3 regions of the Janthinobacterium sp. FW305-128 genome follow, and region 1 is predicted to be linked to each of the others. Evidence: predicted binding sites of a transcription regulator. Region 1 holds the regulator's gene; each other region holds the start of a gene.

Region 1 (5,365 bases):
ATCATCACCTACGATGCCAAGCGCGGCGAACCACGCGGCGCCATGAGCAAGAAGGCCGGCAACAACGACAAGCTGGGCGACTGCATCGATTGCACCCTGTGCGTGCAGGTGTGTCCGACCGGTATCGATATCCGCAACGGTCTGCAGTATGAATGCATCGGCTGCGCCGCCTGCGTCGATGCCTGCAATACGGTGATGGACAAGGTCGAGCGGCCGCGTGGCCTGATACGCTACAGCACCGACCATGCGATGGAAAACAACTTCAATTCGAAGCAGATCCGCCAGCGCGCCATGCGCCCGCGCGTGCTGATCTACACGTCCATCCTGGCCCTGATCATCATCGCCGTGTGTACGTCGCTGGCCCTGCGCACGCCCCTGAAAATGGACGTGATCCGCGACCGCGGTTCGATGGGACGCGAGGTGGAAGACGGCATGATCGAAAACGTCTATCGTCTGCAGATCATGAACACCTCGGAGCAAAGCCAGCATTTCAAAATCAGCGCTTCCGGCTTGCCGGGTCTGACCTTGCTGACGCGCGACGAAGTGACCTTGCAGCCGACGGAAACGCTGGGCTGGCCGATCCGCCTGCGCGTGCCGCACGGCGTCGGCGAGAAGGGCTCGAACAAGATTGCGATCGAATTGCACTCGCTGGACGACCCGTCGCTGCATGTGCGCGAAAGCGCGGTGTTCATCGTGCCGCGGTGATGTTGATTTGGGGTCGGCCCCTCCGGGTCCGACCCCGTTATTTCGCCGTAGGGGTATCATCAATCATGCGTTAGGGTCACTTGATTTTCAACCCGGAAGCAAAAGCTGGAGTCGGACCCAAAGGGTCCGCCCCCAAGGAGAACACAATGTCCGACAGTCTGAAACTGCAACCTCCCGTTGCCCCGTGGTACAAGCATCGCTGGCCATGGCTGCTGATGATCGGTCCCGGCCTGTCCGTGGTCGTCGGCAGCTTCATGGGCTATATCGCGTTTACGCAGCCCGACGCGCTGGTGGTGGGCGACTATTACAAGCAGGGCAAGGCGATCAACCAGGATTTGAAGCGCGACACGATCGCCAGCGACCTGGCCATGGACACGACCCTGTCGTATGACGTCGCTGCAGCGCGCCTGAGCGGCTCCGTGCACAGCTTCGGCAAGGCGTACCAGGGGCCTTTGCAGCTGCACCTGGCGCATGCGACCCTGCCGGAAAAGGATATCAAGCTGCTGGTGCAGCCCGATGCGGCCGGCAATTTTTCCGTGGCGCTGCCGATGCTCGAGCGCAGCCGCTGGCAAGTGCTGGTGGAAAACGACAAACGCGAGTGGCGCCTGTCCGGCATCTGGACCTGGCCCGTGCAACGCAGCATCGCGCTGCATGCGGATGAAGAGTTATAACGTACAGCGCCGGGAAAAAACCGTAGCGAGCGGCAGTGATTTGTGGCTGAGAAGCACAGCTGTGCTATAGCACAGCGAGCATCGCAGGCCGCAAAGCACGACGCGCAGTAGGTTTTGACGGTGCTGTTACTTGCAGACGTCGGTGCCGGCTGTAATGGCTTTCAGCTTGGCCGGCTGCAAGATCTCGATCTCGCGGTTGGAGACGCGCAGCCAGCCTTCCTTCTTGAATTTCGACAATAAACGGCTGACGCTTTCGATGGTCAGGCCCAAGTAGTTGCCGATTTCCTCGCGCGACATGCGCAACTGAAATTTGCTGGCCGAATAGCCGCGCGCTTCATAGCGCGACGCCAGGTTGACGATAAAGGCGGCAAAACGCTGCGTCGCCTGCATATTGCCCAGCAACAGCATGACACTTTGCTCGCGCGTGATTTCCTGGCTCATCATGCGGTGGAAATGGCGCAGCAGGGTCGGCATATTACCCAGCAATTGTTCCAGGCTGGAAAACGGGATTTCACACACTTCGCTGTCTTCCAGCGCCACCGCATTACAGTGGTGGCGGTCGGCGCTGATGGCGTCCATGCCCAGCAGTTCGCCCGCCATCTGGAAACCCGTCACCTGCTCTTCGCCGCCCGGATTGATCTGGTAGGTCTTGAAGTGGCCCAGACGGATCGCATACAGGTTCTGGAACGAGTCGCCGATGCGGAACAGCGAAGCGCCGCGCACGATCTTGCGGCGGCGGCCAATGATCTGGTCCAGTCTGTCCATGTCGCCCACGTCGAGGCCCATCGGCAGACACAATTGATGCATGCTGCAGGTCGAGCATCGCGCACGCAACGCTTCCACGGTCACTGTGGGCGAGGTTGGAGTGAGTAGCGCTTCAGTCATGTCGGTACCTTTTAGAAAATGCAACAACAAGTTTACTGCATACAGGGTTGCCGTGTGCCAATTTCACCGCAATTTCGCTGAATAAACTACGTTCCGACTTTAATTATATGGCAACATCGTCAAAAGCCCATGCGGAGAGGGCAATTTGCGTGGCGGCGCTTGCCAAGCTGGGGTATTGATAGGAAAATTCCTGACAGCATTATCTGCCGCCTGTGCCGCCCGGTACTGAAAAGGAAATCATGAAGCCTCTCGGCATCAAAGCAAAAGTCGCGCTGGCCACCAGCCTGACCTCGATCGCCATGATCGCGCTGGTCACCATGATCCAGGTGCAGCACATGCGCGACGATTTCACCAAGGTACTGTTGAGCCAGCAGTCGTCCCTGATCAGCCGCACCGCCGCCGAGCTCGACGACAAGCTGGGCATGCTGCTGCAGATCGTCACCCTGACGGCACGGCAGCAGCCGCCGGAACTGATCACCCAGCCCGCCCAACTGCGCGACTACTATTCGCGCCGCTCGATGCTGGTGCTGTTCGACGACGTGCTGGTGCTCGACGCGCACGGCGCCGTCGTGGCCGACATGCCGGAAGTGGCGGGGCGCGCCGGCATCAACGTCGCCGAGCGCGAGTATTTCCAGACCGTGCTGCGCACGCGCCAGCCCATGATCACCGAGCCGATGCTGGGCAAATCGAGCGGCATGCCCATCGTGCAGATGGTCGCGCCCGTGCTGGGCGCCGATGGCCAGGTGGCCGGCGTGGTGATCGGCGTGCTGCGCCTGTACAAGGATAACCTGCTGGGGAGGTTGCGCTCGGAAAAGATCGGCAAGAGCGGCTATTACTTCGTCCTCACGCGCGGCGCCGTGCCGCGCTATGTGCTGCATCCCGACACCAGCCGTTTGCTGCAGCCGCGCCTGCCGAACGCCAACCTGACGACCACCCGGCTGCTGAAGGACGATGGCGAAGGCACCATGGTCAGCACCAACAGCCGCGGCATCACGGCCGTCAACAGCTTCAAGCGCCTGAAATCCGTAAATTGGCTGCTGGCCGCCTCGCTGCCCCTCGACGACGCCTTCGAACCGTTCGACGGCGTGCTGTACCGGCTGGTGCTGTGGAGCATCCTCGCCTCGCTGCTGGCCGCAGCCGTGCTGGGCTGGGTCACCGTGCGCCTGCTCTCGCCGCTGGTGCGCCTGCGCGACACCCTGCAGGCGCTGCGCACCAGCGGCAGCCGTTTCACTCCCGTGCCCGTGCAGCAGCGCGACGAGATCGGCGAGCTGACGGAAGCGTTCAACGGCCTGATGAGCGAGCGCGACCGCTTGCAGCAGGAGCTCGAATCGCGCGCGGCGGAGCTGGAACAGGAGCGCGACCGGGCCGAGGCGGCCAACCGCGCGAAGAGCGATTTCGTGGCGAACATGAGCCATGAAATCCGCACGCCCCTCAATGCCGTGCTGGGCATGGTGTATTTGCTGGGCAATACCAAGCTCGATACGGAACAGCGCAAGTATCTGACCATGGTGCGCGTGGCGGGCCAGTCGCTGCTGGGCATCCTCAACGACGTGCTCGATTATTCGAAGATCGAGGCACGCCGCATGGAATTGTCGCCCGTCGAATTCGACCTCGACGAAGTCATGAACACGCTGGCCACGACGATGACGATGAATGCGGGCGAAAAGGAACTGGAGCTGGCGATTGCCGTCGAACCCGACGTGCCGCGCCGCCTCATGGGCGACGCCCAGCGCCTGCAGCAAATCCTCGTCAACCTGGCTGGCAACGCCATCAAGTTTACCGAGAGCGGCGAAGTGGTGGTGGCCGTCAGCCTGGCCGAGAAGGACAACGGCCGTGCCTGGCTGCGCTTCGAAGTGCGCGACACGGGCATCGGCATGACGGAACTGCAGCAACAGCAGCTGTTTGCCGCGTTTTCGCAGGGCGACCAGAGCATCACGCGGCGCTTCGGCGGCACGGGCCTGGGCCTGGCCATCAGCAAACAGCTGATCCACATGATGGGCGGCGACATCGCCGTCGCCAGCAGCGAAGGCAAGGGCAGCCGCTTCTGGTTCAGCGTGCCGTTCGAGATGCTGGCGCAGCCGGCCGAAACGCGGCGCACGCCGACCCTGGGCCAGCTGCGCCTGCTGGTGGCCGACGACAACCGCACCACGCGCGAACTGATCGTCAAGCTGATCGAGGCGTGGGGCTGGCTGGCCGACGAAGTGGACTCCGGCTTTGCCGCTATCGAACTGTACCGCGAGCGCCTGGCGCAGCAGCAGCCGTACGACGTGGTGCTGGCCGACTGGCACATGCCCGTGATGGACGGCCTGGCCACGGCCAAGGCCATCCGCCAGGCAGCCAGCGGCCAGCGCCAGCCCATCGTGGTGATGGTCAACGCCTTCGCCCGCAACCACCTGGAGGAAATCTCCAGCGCGGCCGAGGCCGACGTCGTGCTGATGAAGCCGATCACGGGCTCGAGCCTGTTCGACGCCCTGCACCAGGCGCTGATTACCAAGCACGACGGCGGCGAGCAGCGCATGCTGCAACAGCCGCTGGGCACGGAACTGGCCGGCGTGCATTTCCTGCTGGTGGAAGACAACCATTTGAACCAGGCCGTGGCGCGCGGCATCCTCGAACACATGGGCGCCACCCTCGACGTGGTGGGCGACGGCTTGCAGGCCGTGGAACGGCTGCGCACGGAAGCGCTGCGCTACGACATCGTGCTGATGGACATGCAGATGCCCGTCATGGACGGCTTCAGCGCCACCCACATCATCCGCACGGAACTACGCTTGAGCCTGCCCGTGATCGCCATGACGGCCGGCGTGCTGGCGTCCGAGCGCGAGCGCTGCATGACGGCCGGCATCAGCGATTTCATCGCCAAGCCCGTGGTGGTGGAAGAGATGATGGAAGTGATCCTGCGCCACCTGCCCAAGCGCCCGCCAGTGCAGACGGCGGGGCCGGCGCCCGTCGCCGATGAGGAAGTGTTTTCCATGGCGCCGCTGATGCGCGTGATGGGGCGCGACGCGAAAGGGCGCGGCGTGCTGCGGCGCATGGTGGAAGACGCGCTGAACAAGGGCATGACGCCCATGCGCGATGCCGAAACAGCATTGCAGGCAGGCCGC
Region 2 (5,365 bases), on a different contig from region 1:
AACTGCATCTCGGCCAGAATAAAACCCAAGTGTTCCGTGTGCGTGCCCTGCTTGCCGCCCTTTTGCATCCAGGCGTCGGGCGCCGGCATGGTCAAGGTGGCTTCGGCGAAGATCTCGGCCACGTGCTCGAGGAAAGCCCGGCGCAGCACGTCCGATGGCGGCGCGATGCCGGCGGCGACCATGGCCTGGTCGACGGCGTCGTACTTGAACATCTCGCCCGTGTACATCCACAGCTTGTCGGCCGCGGCCTGCGTTTTCGCATGGCTGTCCGCCGTGCCGTCGCCGAGGCGCACGATGAGGTCACCGCTGCGGCGCAGGTGATACGTCACTTCCTTGATCGACTTTTGCGCCACATCGACGATGCGACCATCCGTCGATTTCGTCAGTTCCAGCAGCTGGAAGTAGTGCCAGCTGTCGAAGAAGAACTGGCGCATCATGGTGTCGGCGTAATTGCCGTTCGGCTGTTCGACCAGCAGGCAGTTCTTGAAATCGTGGGCGTCGCGCAAGAAGGCGATGTCGTCCTCGTCGCGGCCCGCGTTTTCCAGTTCCGCCGCATAGCTGAACCACAAGCGCGTCTGGCCCAACAGATCGAGCGCCACGTTGGTCAGCGCCATGTCTTCTTCCAGCGCCGGTCCCTTGCCGCACAGCTGCGACAGCTGCTGGCTGAGGATCAGGGCGTTGTCGCCCAGGCGCAAAAGGTAGTTGACCTTGTCATCCATTGCAGGCGCTCCCATCACAGGTTCTTGACTTCTTCCGGCATCGGGAAGAAGGTGGGATGGCGGTACACCTTGCTGTTCGACGGTTCGAACAGGGCGCCCTTGTCGCCGGGGCTGCTGGCGACGATATCGGCCGCGCGCACCACCCAGATGCTCACGCCTTCATTGCGGCGCGTGTAGACGTCGCGCGCATGGTTGACCGCCATCGCGGCGTCGGACGCGTGCAGGCTACCTACATGCTTGTGCGCCAGGCCGTGCTGGCTGCGGATGAAAACTTCCCACAAAGGCCATTCTTTGCTCATGTTGCTATCCCCTATCTGTCTTATGTAATTACGCTGCTGCTTTGTTAGCGGCTTGCTTGTCGGCATAGGCGACCAAGGCATCGCGGAACCATGCGCCGTCTTCATACGCTTTCACGCGCGTTTGCAAACGTTCGCGGTTGCACGGGCCATTACCCTTCAGGACATTGTTGAACTCGGCCCAGTCGATCTCGCCAAATTCATAGTGGCCCGTCTCCGCGTTGAACTTCAGGTCGGGATCGGGCACGGTCAGGCCAAGGTATTCGATTTGCGGCACGGTCTGGTCGACCATGCGCTGGCGCAATTCATCGTTCGAGAACAGCTTGATGCGCCATTGCGCCGATTGCGCGCTGTTGACGGAGGCGGCGTCGGACGGGCCGAACATCATCAGCGATGGCCACCACCAGCGGTTCAAGGCATCTTGCGCCATGGCTTTCTGTGCGGGCGTACCCTTGCACAGCGACATCATGATGTCGTAGCCCTGGCGCGCATGGAACGATTCTTCCTTGCAGACGCGGATCATGGCGCGCGCATACGGACCGTAGGAACAGCGGCACAGGGGAATCTGGTTGATGATGGCGGAACCGTCGACCAGCCAGCCGATGGCGCCCATGTCGGCCCACGACAGGGTGGGATAGTTGAAGATGCTGGAATACTTGGCTTTGCCAGAATGCAAGGCAGCGAGCAAATCGTCGCGCGACACGCCCAGGGTTTCCGCGGCGCTGTACAGGTACAGGCCGTGGCCCGCTTCGTCCTGGATCTTCGCCAGCAGGATCGACTTGCGTTTCAGGGTCGGTGCGCGCGTGACCCAGTTACCTTCGGGCAATTGGCCGACGATTTCCGAGTGCGCGTGCTGCGAAATCTGGCGGATCAGCGTCTTGCGGTAGGCGTCCGGCATCCAGTCCTTGGCCTCGATCTTGATGCCTTCGTCGATGCGCGCCTGGAAAGCGCGCTCTTCCTGGCCCATGTCGTCGATGGAGCGGACGTTCTTGAGGCCGGTTTCAACCATTTGTGCGTACATGATGTGTCTCCCATGTCTTTGATTTTGCGCAGCAACGCGGTGCGATAAACAGATAATACGATACAAAAAACGATTTGCATACACTTGATGTGAATCATTTTAAAAAATCGTATCTTGTGCAGCTTTTTTGTGCGTATGATATTGCTTATGAGAAAACACCATGGGGCGCTACCCGCGCTTCCGGCAAATTATTGCCGCGCTACCCGCGCAGCCAAGTAAACTGCTGCTTTTATTGAACCGACCGCAACACGGCCAGACCGGAACCACATGAAGAACACCCGCTGCACGGCATGGATAGCCGATTTCCTGGAAAGCGACCCACCGCGCTCGAAGTCCCTGGTGATGACCATCTTCGGCGACGCCATCGTGCCGCGCGGCGGCGCCATCTGGCTGGGCAGCCTGATCGAACTGCTGGCGCCATTCGGCGTCAATGACCGGCTATTGCGCACCAGCGTGTTCCGCCTGGCGCAGGAAGGCTGGCTCAGCTCGCAGCGCGACGGCCGCCGCAGCGCCTATGCGATACGCCCGGAGGCGCTGGCCCGCTTCGAACGCGCCTACCGCCGCATCTACGCGCCGCTGGTCGTGCACTGGGATGGCAGCTGGACCCTGGTGATCGGTCCGGCCGGCAGCATCGGCGCCGCCGAACGGGGCGCGCTGCGCAAGGAATTATTGTGGGCGGGCTACGGCTTGATCTCTCCCGGCATCTTTGGCCATCCGGCCAGCAATGCGGAGGCGCTGGAAGATATCCTCGTGCGCAACGAGGTGCAGGGCAAGCTGTATGTCTGCCACACAACAGAGTTGCCGGGTGTCAGCACGCGGCCCCTGCGCGACATGGTGGGCGACTGCTGGGACTTGTCGGAAGTGATGGCCGGCTACGAAAAATTCATCGCCAGCTTCCAGCCGCTGCTGACCCTGCTGCAGGAAGAACCCGTGTTCGATGCGGAGCAAGCGTTCGTCATCCGCTCGCTGCTGACGCACGCCTACCGTCGCGTGCAGTTGCACGACCCGCAACTGCCCGTCGAACTGCTGCCCGAACCGTGGCCTGGCACGCAAGCCTATGCGCTGGCGCGCGACCTGTACCGCATCACGTATGCTCCTGCAGAGGAACACATCCTGGCCACCCTGCGTCGCGAGGATGAGCACGCGCCGGACGTGGAGCCGTGGTTTTACGAACGCTTCGGCGGACTGAACACCTGATAAAACGTCCATGGCGGCGTTGCAGGGCCTGGGCGTACGTTCGTACTGCCTGCGGCCCTGCGCCTTGCCCTGGCCATTTTTCAGGTGTTCAGGAATAAGAACACCTATCAAAACCTACTGCGCGTCGGTATTTGCGGCCTGCGATGCTCACTGTACCTTCGTACAGTTGCGCTTCTCAACCACAACTCCCTTCCGCTCGCTACGGTTTTGTTAGGTGTTGTAAGTCACCGCCTGCTCACTGTTTTGCCACCACCTGCTTGGCCCCCGCCAGCAAATCCTGCCCCAGCTTTTCCAGCGCATTGGCCTGCACCAGCATGGTGTCGAGGATGGCGACGTTGAAGGTGAATTCGGCCGGCGTCGTGTAGCCGGGGAAACGTATGATGCGCAGCAATTCCTGCAAGGTCGTGCCCTTGCCCAGGTGCGCCAGCGCGTCGCTGAGGGCGCTGATTTTCTTTTCCAGTTCGCGTATGTGGTTGCTATGGTCGTCCATGATGATCTCCCCATGTCGGAGCTTCCACGTTAGCAAAGCATGTCCGTCATCGTTTGCGCCAGCACAAAGGCCACCGCAAAACAGGTATCATCGCGCCATTGCACACGATGCAAAACCCATACGTTTTTATCAGGAACACTCATGACCATTAAAATCAGCCAGCAATTCGACGCCGGCGCGATCGAGGTGCTGCGCGCCGACGATGCCCAGTCCATCGAACTGAACATCCGCAAGGATTCCCACGCCGACATCACGCAGTGGTTTTACTTCCGCCTGCAAGGCGCGCAAGGCGAGGCGTGCACGATCCGCTTCATGAATGCCGGCAAGTCCGCCTACCCGGACGGCTGGAAAGACTACCAGGCCGTGGCCAGCTACGACCGCGAAACCTGGTTCCGCGTGCCGACCAGCTTTGACGGCACGGTGATGACCATCGAACACACGCCCGAGGAAGAAAGCGTCTACTACGCCTATTTCGAACCGTATCCATGGGACCGCCACCTGGCCCTGATCGACAGCGCGCAAGCGTCGCCGCTCGTGCGCCTGATCGACCTGGGCAGCACGGTGGAAGGCCGCGACATGAATCTGCTGGTCGTCGGCGACGCCGATGCCGAGAAAAAAGTCTGGGTCATCGCGCGCCAGCATCCGGGCGAGACGATGGCCGAGTGGTTTGTCGAAGGCATGCTTGAAGCCTTGCTGAACCAGGCCAATCCCTTTGCCCGCCAGTGCCTGCAGGACGCCGTCTTCTACGTGGTGCCGAACATGAACCCGGACGGTTCCGTGCACGGCAACCTGCGCACCAACGCGGCCGGCGCCAACCTGAACCGCGAATGGATGACGCCGACCATGGAGCGCAGCCCGGAAGTGTTCCTGGTGAAACAGAAAATGCATGAAATCGGTTGCGACCTGTTCCTCGACGTGCATGGCGACGAAGGCTTGCCCTACGTCTTCGTGGCCGGCAGCGATGCGCTGGAAAATTTCACGCCAGCACAAAAGGCCGAGCAAGAGCGCTTCATCGCCGACTTCAAGGTGGCCAGCCCCGACTTCCAGGATGAGCATGGCTATGAAGACGGCCCGTTCACGCCGGAAGTGCTGACCATGGGCTCGCCCCACATCACGCACGCTTTCGGCTGCCTGTCGCTGACCCTGGAATTGCCGTTCAAGGACAACGCCAACGATCCCGACCCGCAAACGGGCTGGAGCGGCGCCCGCAGCGCCGCACTGGGCGCGGCCGTGCTGCAACCTATCCTGTCCACCTTGCGCGCCTGAGCGCCTGGGCCGACACGGCCTGCCTGATCCCTTGCCCCGCTCGCCGGGGCATTTTTTTTGACCGCACGACAAGCGTTGCTGGCCGAGCGGATTTTTTTCCTAACATCTTGCCTGTCAGAAATTATCGTCCTACACTAAGCAACAGAATCGGGCCGCGCCACGCTGCGCTGCCCCGCAAGAATATCTCGCCGGGCGGGTCGCCAATGACTTCCCGGCCACCGGCAATACGCATCCACGGCCCTGTCCCTGCCGAATTAGCTTTCTGTAACGCAAACTGACCGCATCAGCATCGTCTTGAATGGACACAGCCTGTCCGCGGGACGATTCCCTGCGCACGCTTTCCGCTTTTCGCCGAGGATGAATGACCTATGTATAA
Region 3 (5,365 bases), on a different contig from region 1:
ATCAAGGCGCCCGAGTGCTTCTACATCGAGCGCCAGCTGCGCGACCGCATGAAGATTCCCGTCTTCCATGATGACCAGCACGGCACCGCCATCATCGTCGGCGCGGCCATCCTGAACGGCCTGAAAGCCGTCGGCAAGAAGATCGAGGACTGCAAGCTGGTGGTCTCGGGCGCGGGCGCCGCGGCGCTGGCCTGCCTGGACCTGATCGTCGACCTGGGCTTCCCGTTGAAAAACATCTACGTCACCGATCTGGCCGGCGTCGTCTACAAGGGCCGCGCGGAACTGATGGATCCGGACAAGGAACGCTTCGCGCAAGACACGCCGCTGCGCACCCTGGGCGAAGTCATCCCGGACGCCGACATCTTCCTCGGCGTTTCCGCCGCCGGCGTGCTGAAACAGGACATGGTGCGCAAGATGGCGCCGAACCCGCTGATCCTTGCGCTGGCCAACCCGAATCCGGAAATCCTGCCGGAAGAAGTCAAGGCCGTGCGCAGCGACGCCATCATCGCCACGGGCCGTTCGGACTATCCGAACCAGGTCAACAACGTGCTGTGCTTCCCCTACATCTTCCGCGGCGCCCTCGATTGCGGCGCCACCACCATCACGCGCGAGATGGAAATCGCCGTCGTGCACGCGATCGCCGACCTGGCGCACGCCGAGCAGTCGGACATCGTCGCCACCACCTACGGCATCAGCAACCTGTCGTTCGGCCCTGAATACCTGATCCCGATGCCCTTCGATCCGCGTTTGCTGATCAAGATCGCGCCGGCCGTGGCCAAGGCGGCCGAGGATTCCGGCGTCGCCACGCGTCCGATCAAGGACTTGCAGGCGTACGCGGACAGCCTGCAGCAATTCGTCTACCGCAGCGGCACCTTCATGAAGCCGCTGTTCCTGATGGCCAAATCCACGCCGGCCGAACTCAAGCGCATCGTCTACGCCGAAGGCGAAGAAGAGCGCGTGCTGCGCGCCGTGCAAGTGGTGGTCGATGAAAAACTGGCGCGTCCCATCCTGGTGGGCCGTCCGCCCGTGCTCGAAGCGCGCATCCAGAAGTTCGGCCTGCGTCTCAAGCAAGGCGTCGATTTCGACGTCATCAACCCGGACTTCGACGAGCGCTATCGCGATTACTGGAACACGTACTACGCCATGACCAGCCGCAAGGGCGTTACCGAGGAATACGCGAAGCTGGAAATGCGCCGCCGCCACACCCTGATCGGCTCGATGATGATCCACAAGGGCGATGCCGACGGCATGATCTGCGGCACCTTCGGCACCACCCAGCTGCACCTGAAATACATCGACCAGGTGCTGGGCAAGCGCGCCGGCAGCAATGTGTATGCGGCCATGAACGTCTTGATCATGCCGGAGCGCCAGCTGGTGATGGTCGACACGCACGTCAATGAAAACCCGGACGCCGAGCAGCTGGCCGAGATCACCATCATGGCCGCCGAAGAGATGACCCGTTTCGGCCTGTCGCCGCGCGCGGCCCTGCTGTCGCACTCGAACTTCGGTTCCAGCGACAGCGCCTCGGCGCAAAAGATGCGCGCCGCGCTGGCCATCGTCAAGGAACGTGCGCCGGACCTGGAAATCGACGGCGAAATGCACGGCGATACGGCCCTCGACAGCAAGCTGCGTCAAAAGATCATGCCGAATTCGGCACTGAAGAACGACGCCAACCTGCTCGTCATGCCGAACATCGAATCGGCCAACATCGCCTACAACCTGGTGAAGACGGCGGCCGGCAACGGCATCGCCGTGGGTCCGATCCTGCTCGGCTGCGCCAAGCCCGTGCACATTCTGACGCCATCGGCCACCGTGCGCCGCATCGTCAACATGACGGCCTTGTGCGTGGTCGACGCAGTGGCCCAGCGTAAGGTCTAAGCGTTAGCTGCACATGAAAAGCCGCCCCATCCGCAAGGAGGGGCGGCTTTTTTACGTCGGTGGGACGGGCAGGGCCGTGGCGGCCGGCTGGCGGCGCAGGTAATAGTGGCGGTACAGCATGATCTCGCCCCATACCAGCAGCAGCGCGACCAGCGCGAACAGGCCCAGCGTGATCTTGAGCGAATTGAAATACGCGCCGGCCTGGCGCTTGATGGCGTCGACGAAAATCATCGGCACTGACTTGTCGAGTTTGCTGAAGTCGGCCTGGCGCGCCACGTCGGTGGTCAGGCGCACGGCCAGGTCGGTGCCCAGCGCGGCCAGCTCGCCCGTCGCCTGGCCACGGAAGTTGGCGCCCTTGAGCGCTTCGCCGAGCAGGCCGACCCTGGCGATCAGCTGTTCCTGCAGCACTTGCGTCAGCAGCACGCTGCCGCGGCGCAGGATGAATTCATTGATCCAGTGCGCCTTGCTGCGTTCCCAGTAGCTGCTGGACGTGGGCTGGTAATACATGCCTTGCACGAAGGGTTCGAGCAGGCTGCGCACGCTGATGGGCTGGCCCGGGGCGATCAGCTTGACCTGCTGCTCCAGGTAGACGCGCAGCGCCGGCATCTGCGCTTCGACCACCGGCTGCAGGTCGCGCTCGAGGGCCTGGTTGACCATGCGGTGTGCGCTGTGCACGGCGCCAAACCCGCCGCCGAGGAGCGGCAGCGCGAGCAGGATCAACACATAGCTGAGCTTGGCGGCCACATGCCAGGCGCGCGGACGGCGCACGAGCAGGCATTTTCTGGCCAGCTGGTAGCAGATGCCGAGCGCCAGCACAAAGCCGAGCATGCCATACAGCAGCATCGATGGCAGGGCGGTCCACAGCAGTTCACTGCCGAACGGCGCCAGGCTGCTGCCCCAATTGATCATTTGTTGCTTCATCTACATTGCCTTGATATGGAAAATCAGGCAAGTATAGCCATTGTGCAACAGAACGTGGCGCGCGGGATCTCAGTGCGCCATCAGCACGGGCAAGGTCATCTGGCGCAGCACCGTTTCCGTCACGCCGCCCAGCAGGATTTCGCGGAAGCGGGCGTGGCCGTAGCCGCCCATGACCAGCAGGTCCGCATGCACTTCGGCCGTCATGGCCAGCAGCGCCGCGCCGACGTCGCCCGTCGTGACGGCGGGGCGCACCTCGACGGGCACGCCATGGCGGCTCAGGTAGGCGGCGATGTCGGCGCCCGGATGGCGGGCCGGCTGTGCGTGGCCGGCCGGCGGGTGCAGCAAGGCGAGCACCACCAGGCGCGCCGCGCGCAGCAGGGGCAGGGCGTGGCCGACGGCGCGCGTCGCTTCCATGCTGCCATCCCAGGCCACCACCACGGTGTTGTCCACTTGCGCGAATTGACCGCTGCGCGGCACGATCAGCACGGGACGGGCCGCGTTCAGCATGACGTAGGGCACCAGGTCGCTCATGGCGCCGGGCAGCGCTTCGCTGGCGTCGTGCTGGCTGAGCACCGTCAAGTCGCTGTAGCGGGCGCTGACGGCCAGGCCGCCATCCTCGTCGTCTTCGATCAGGCGCCGCTCGAGCGAAACGGCGCCCGCCTGGCGCGCCAGCGTTTCAAACTGGTCCAGCGCCTGCTCCGCCTGCCCGTGCAGGGCGGTAATTTGCGCCGCCACGGCGCCGCCGCGCATGCCGCGGTTGTTTTCCAGGGTAAAGCGCGATACGCCCGTCATGGCGGCGCCGATCAGGTGCGCCTGGTGCGTGTGCGCCAGCCGCGCCGCGATGGCGATGCGCTGCGGCGCATGGCGCGACAGGTCGGCGTGGACGAGGATGGATTTGTAGGCCATGGTGTCATTCGCTAGTCAGGGTGGCAACAAGGCTAGAACGGCAACACGGGCAAGTCCAGCATTGCCGTGCCGGCGGGCGGTTTTCTTATGCGGGGCTTGACGTGGGTCAAAAAAATATGGGCGATGGCCATCTGCAAGTCCATCGGCAGGAAATTGCGAGGTGTTTGATGTGCATCAAAATGCCTGGCGTCCTGCCGGCGATAATGGCATTGAACTCCTTGTCCTTCCAGTGGTCTGCATCGGCGCCGGCGCCATCTGTCCGGCACTTCCTTGTGTGACGCAACAACGCTGGCCGTGGCGGGAGTTCACTTCTCGGGCTTCCAGGCCTTCTCGTATTCTTTTCGGCCAGCACGCGCAGTGTGGCGCCTTGCCTGGAGTCATGCTACATTCGCGTCCTGTTTTTCTGAAAGGATGACGATGCCTTTAGGTAATAACGGTAACAACTTCTTGCGGCACAATCAACAAGCCTGGGATGCCCAGGCTGCACGGAACAGCCCGTGGTCGCAACCCGTCGACAGCGCCACCATCGCCGCGGCCCGTGCCGGGCAGTGGCAAATCCATCTGACGCCCGGTCCCTTGCCGGCCGGCTGGCTGGGCGAGGTGCGCGGCAAGCGCATCCTGTGCCTGGCCGGTGCCGGCGGGCAGCAGGCGCCCGTGCTGGCTGCCGCCGGCGCGCACGTCACCGTCTTCGATCTGTCTGAACAGCAACTGGCGCAAGACCGCATGGTGGCCGAACGCGACGGCTTGCAACTGGCCACCGTCCAGGGCGACATGCGCGACCTGGCCTGCTTTGCCGACGCCAGCTTCGATGTCATCATCCACCCCGTGTCGAACCAGTACGTGCCCGATATCGCCCCCGTGTGGCGCGAGTGCGCGCGCGTGCTGGCCGATGGCGGCGTGCTGCTGAGCAGTTTCTTCAACCCGGCCGTGTTCATCGGTGACCGCGATCCGCAATGGGCACAGCAGGGCTTGATACGGCCCCGTTTCGTGCTGCCGTATTCGGATGTGGAGGATATGGATGCCGATGCGCTGGCGGCGCGCATGGAAAAGGGCGAGGCGCTGGTCTTCGGCCACAGCCTGGACAGCCAGATCGGCGGCCAGCTGGCGGCGGGCTTCGTGCTGGCCGGTTACCACGAGGAAATGCATCCCCACCCGCGCTTTGAAATTGAAAAATTCCTGCCCAGCTTTATTGCCACGCGGGCCGTCAGGCTGGCGCGCGCGGTATAGCGATCATTAGTTGTACGGCTGCAAGTCCAGCCAGACGGCGTACGACAGGCGCTTGCCGTTCCACAGGCCGCCGCCGCGGATGACGGCGTCGCACGAGGTCAGCTGGCCCACCAGATCCATGCGGCCCAGGTTGCGGCGCAGGCGCAGGGCGTCGTTGTGCGACAGGTAGCCCACCAGCAGGCCGTCGATGAAGACGGCGATGGCCTTGTCCTGGAACGGATTGGCATCGTCGCAGACGAGCAGGGCCAGGCATTTTTCTTCCGCGTTGCCGGGGCCGTGTGCGCCGGCCAGCCTGGCGATGGCGGGTTGGTACATCGCTTCGTTTTCCACTTCCGACGCAAAGCGCCCCTCGTCGCTCCAGTGGTGCGCCGGTGCGCCCGCAGGGATCGCCGGCACGTACTGGCGCACGGACACGAGTGGCTTGTGCAGCGGT

The links. Region 1 encodes FNR, which switches genes on or off when oxygen is low (the NO sensors DNR and NnrR bind a similar motif). Its sites were predicted from a motif close to TTGATNNNNATCAA; they were not measured.
Region 2: paaA (1,2-phenylacetyl-CoA epoxidase subunit PaaA) is a predicted target of FNR. The motif match lies at 2,121-2,134, and genes of this name have one in related genera.
Region 3: IGS60_RS01235 (universal stress protein) is a predicted target of FNR. The motif match lies at 3,870-3,883, and genes of this name have one in related genera.

Annotation. Positions count from the first base shown of each region.
Region 1 covers NZ_JACYMK010000004.1:367,868-373,232, reverse strand. The annotation lists gene ccoG (cytochrome c oxidase accessory protein CcoG) at 1-705, shown strand, start outside; gene IGS60_RS11575 (FixH family protein) at 852-1,376, shown strand; gene fnr (fumarate/nitrate reduction transcriptional regulator Fnr) at 1,503-2,261, opposite strand; gene IGS60_RS11565 (response regulator) at 2,501-5,365, shown strand, end outside.
Region 2 covers NZ_JACYMK010000001.1:330,939-336,303, reverse strand. The annotation lists gene paaC (1,2-phenylacetyl-CoA epoxidase subunit PaaC) at 1-734, opposite strand, end outside; gene paaB (1,2-phenylacetyl-CoA epoxidase subunit PaaB) at 734-1,018, opposite strand; gene paaA (1,2-phenylacetyl-CoA epoxidase subunit PaaA) at 1,047-2,036, opposite strand; gene paaX (phenylacetic acid degradation operon negative regulatory protein PaaX) at 2,304-3,233, shown strand; gene IGS60_RS01545 (hypothetical protein) at 3,469-3,723, opposite strand; gene IGS60_RS01540 (M14-type cytosolic carboxypeptidase) at 3,865-4,989, shown strand; gene IGS60_RS01535 (methyl-accepting chemotaxis protein) at 5,358-5,365, shown strand, end outside.
Region 3 covers NZ_JACYMK010000001.1:263,702-269,066, forward strand. The annotation lists gene IGS60_RS01225 (NADP-dependent malic enzyme) at 1-1,878, shown strand, start outside; gene IGS60_RS01230 (hypothetical protein) at 1,930-2,799, opposite strand; gene IGS60_RS01235 (universal stress protein) at 2,869-3,705, opposite strand; gene IGS60_RS01240 (class I SAM-dependent methyltransferase) at 4,117-4,932, shown strand; gene IGS60_RS01245 (hypothetical protein) at 4,939-5,365, opposite strand, start outside.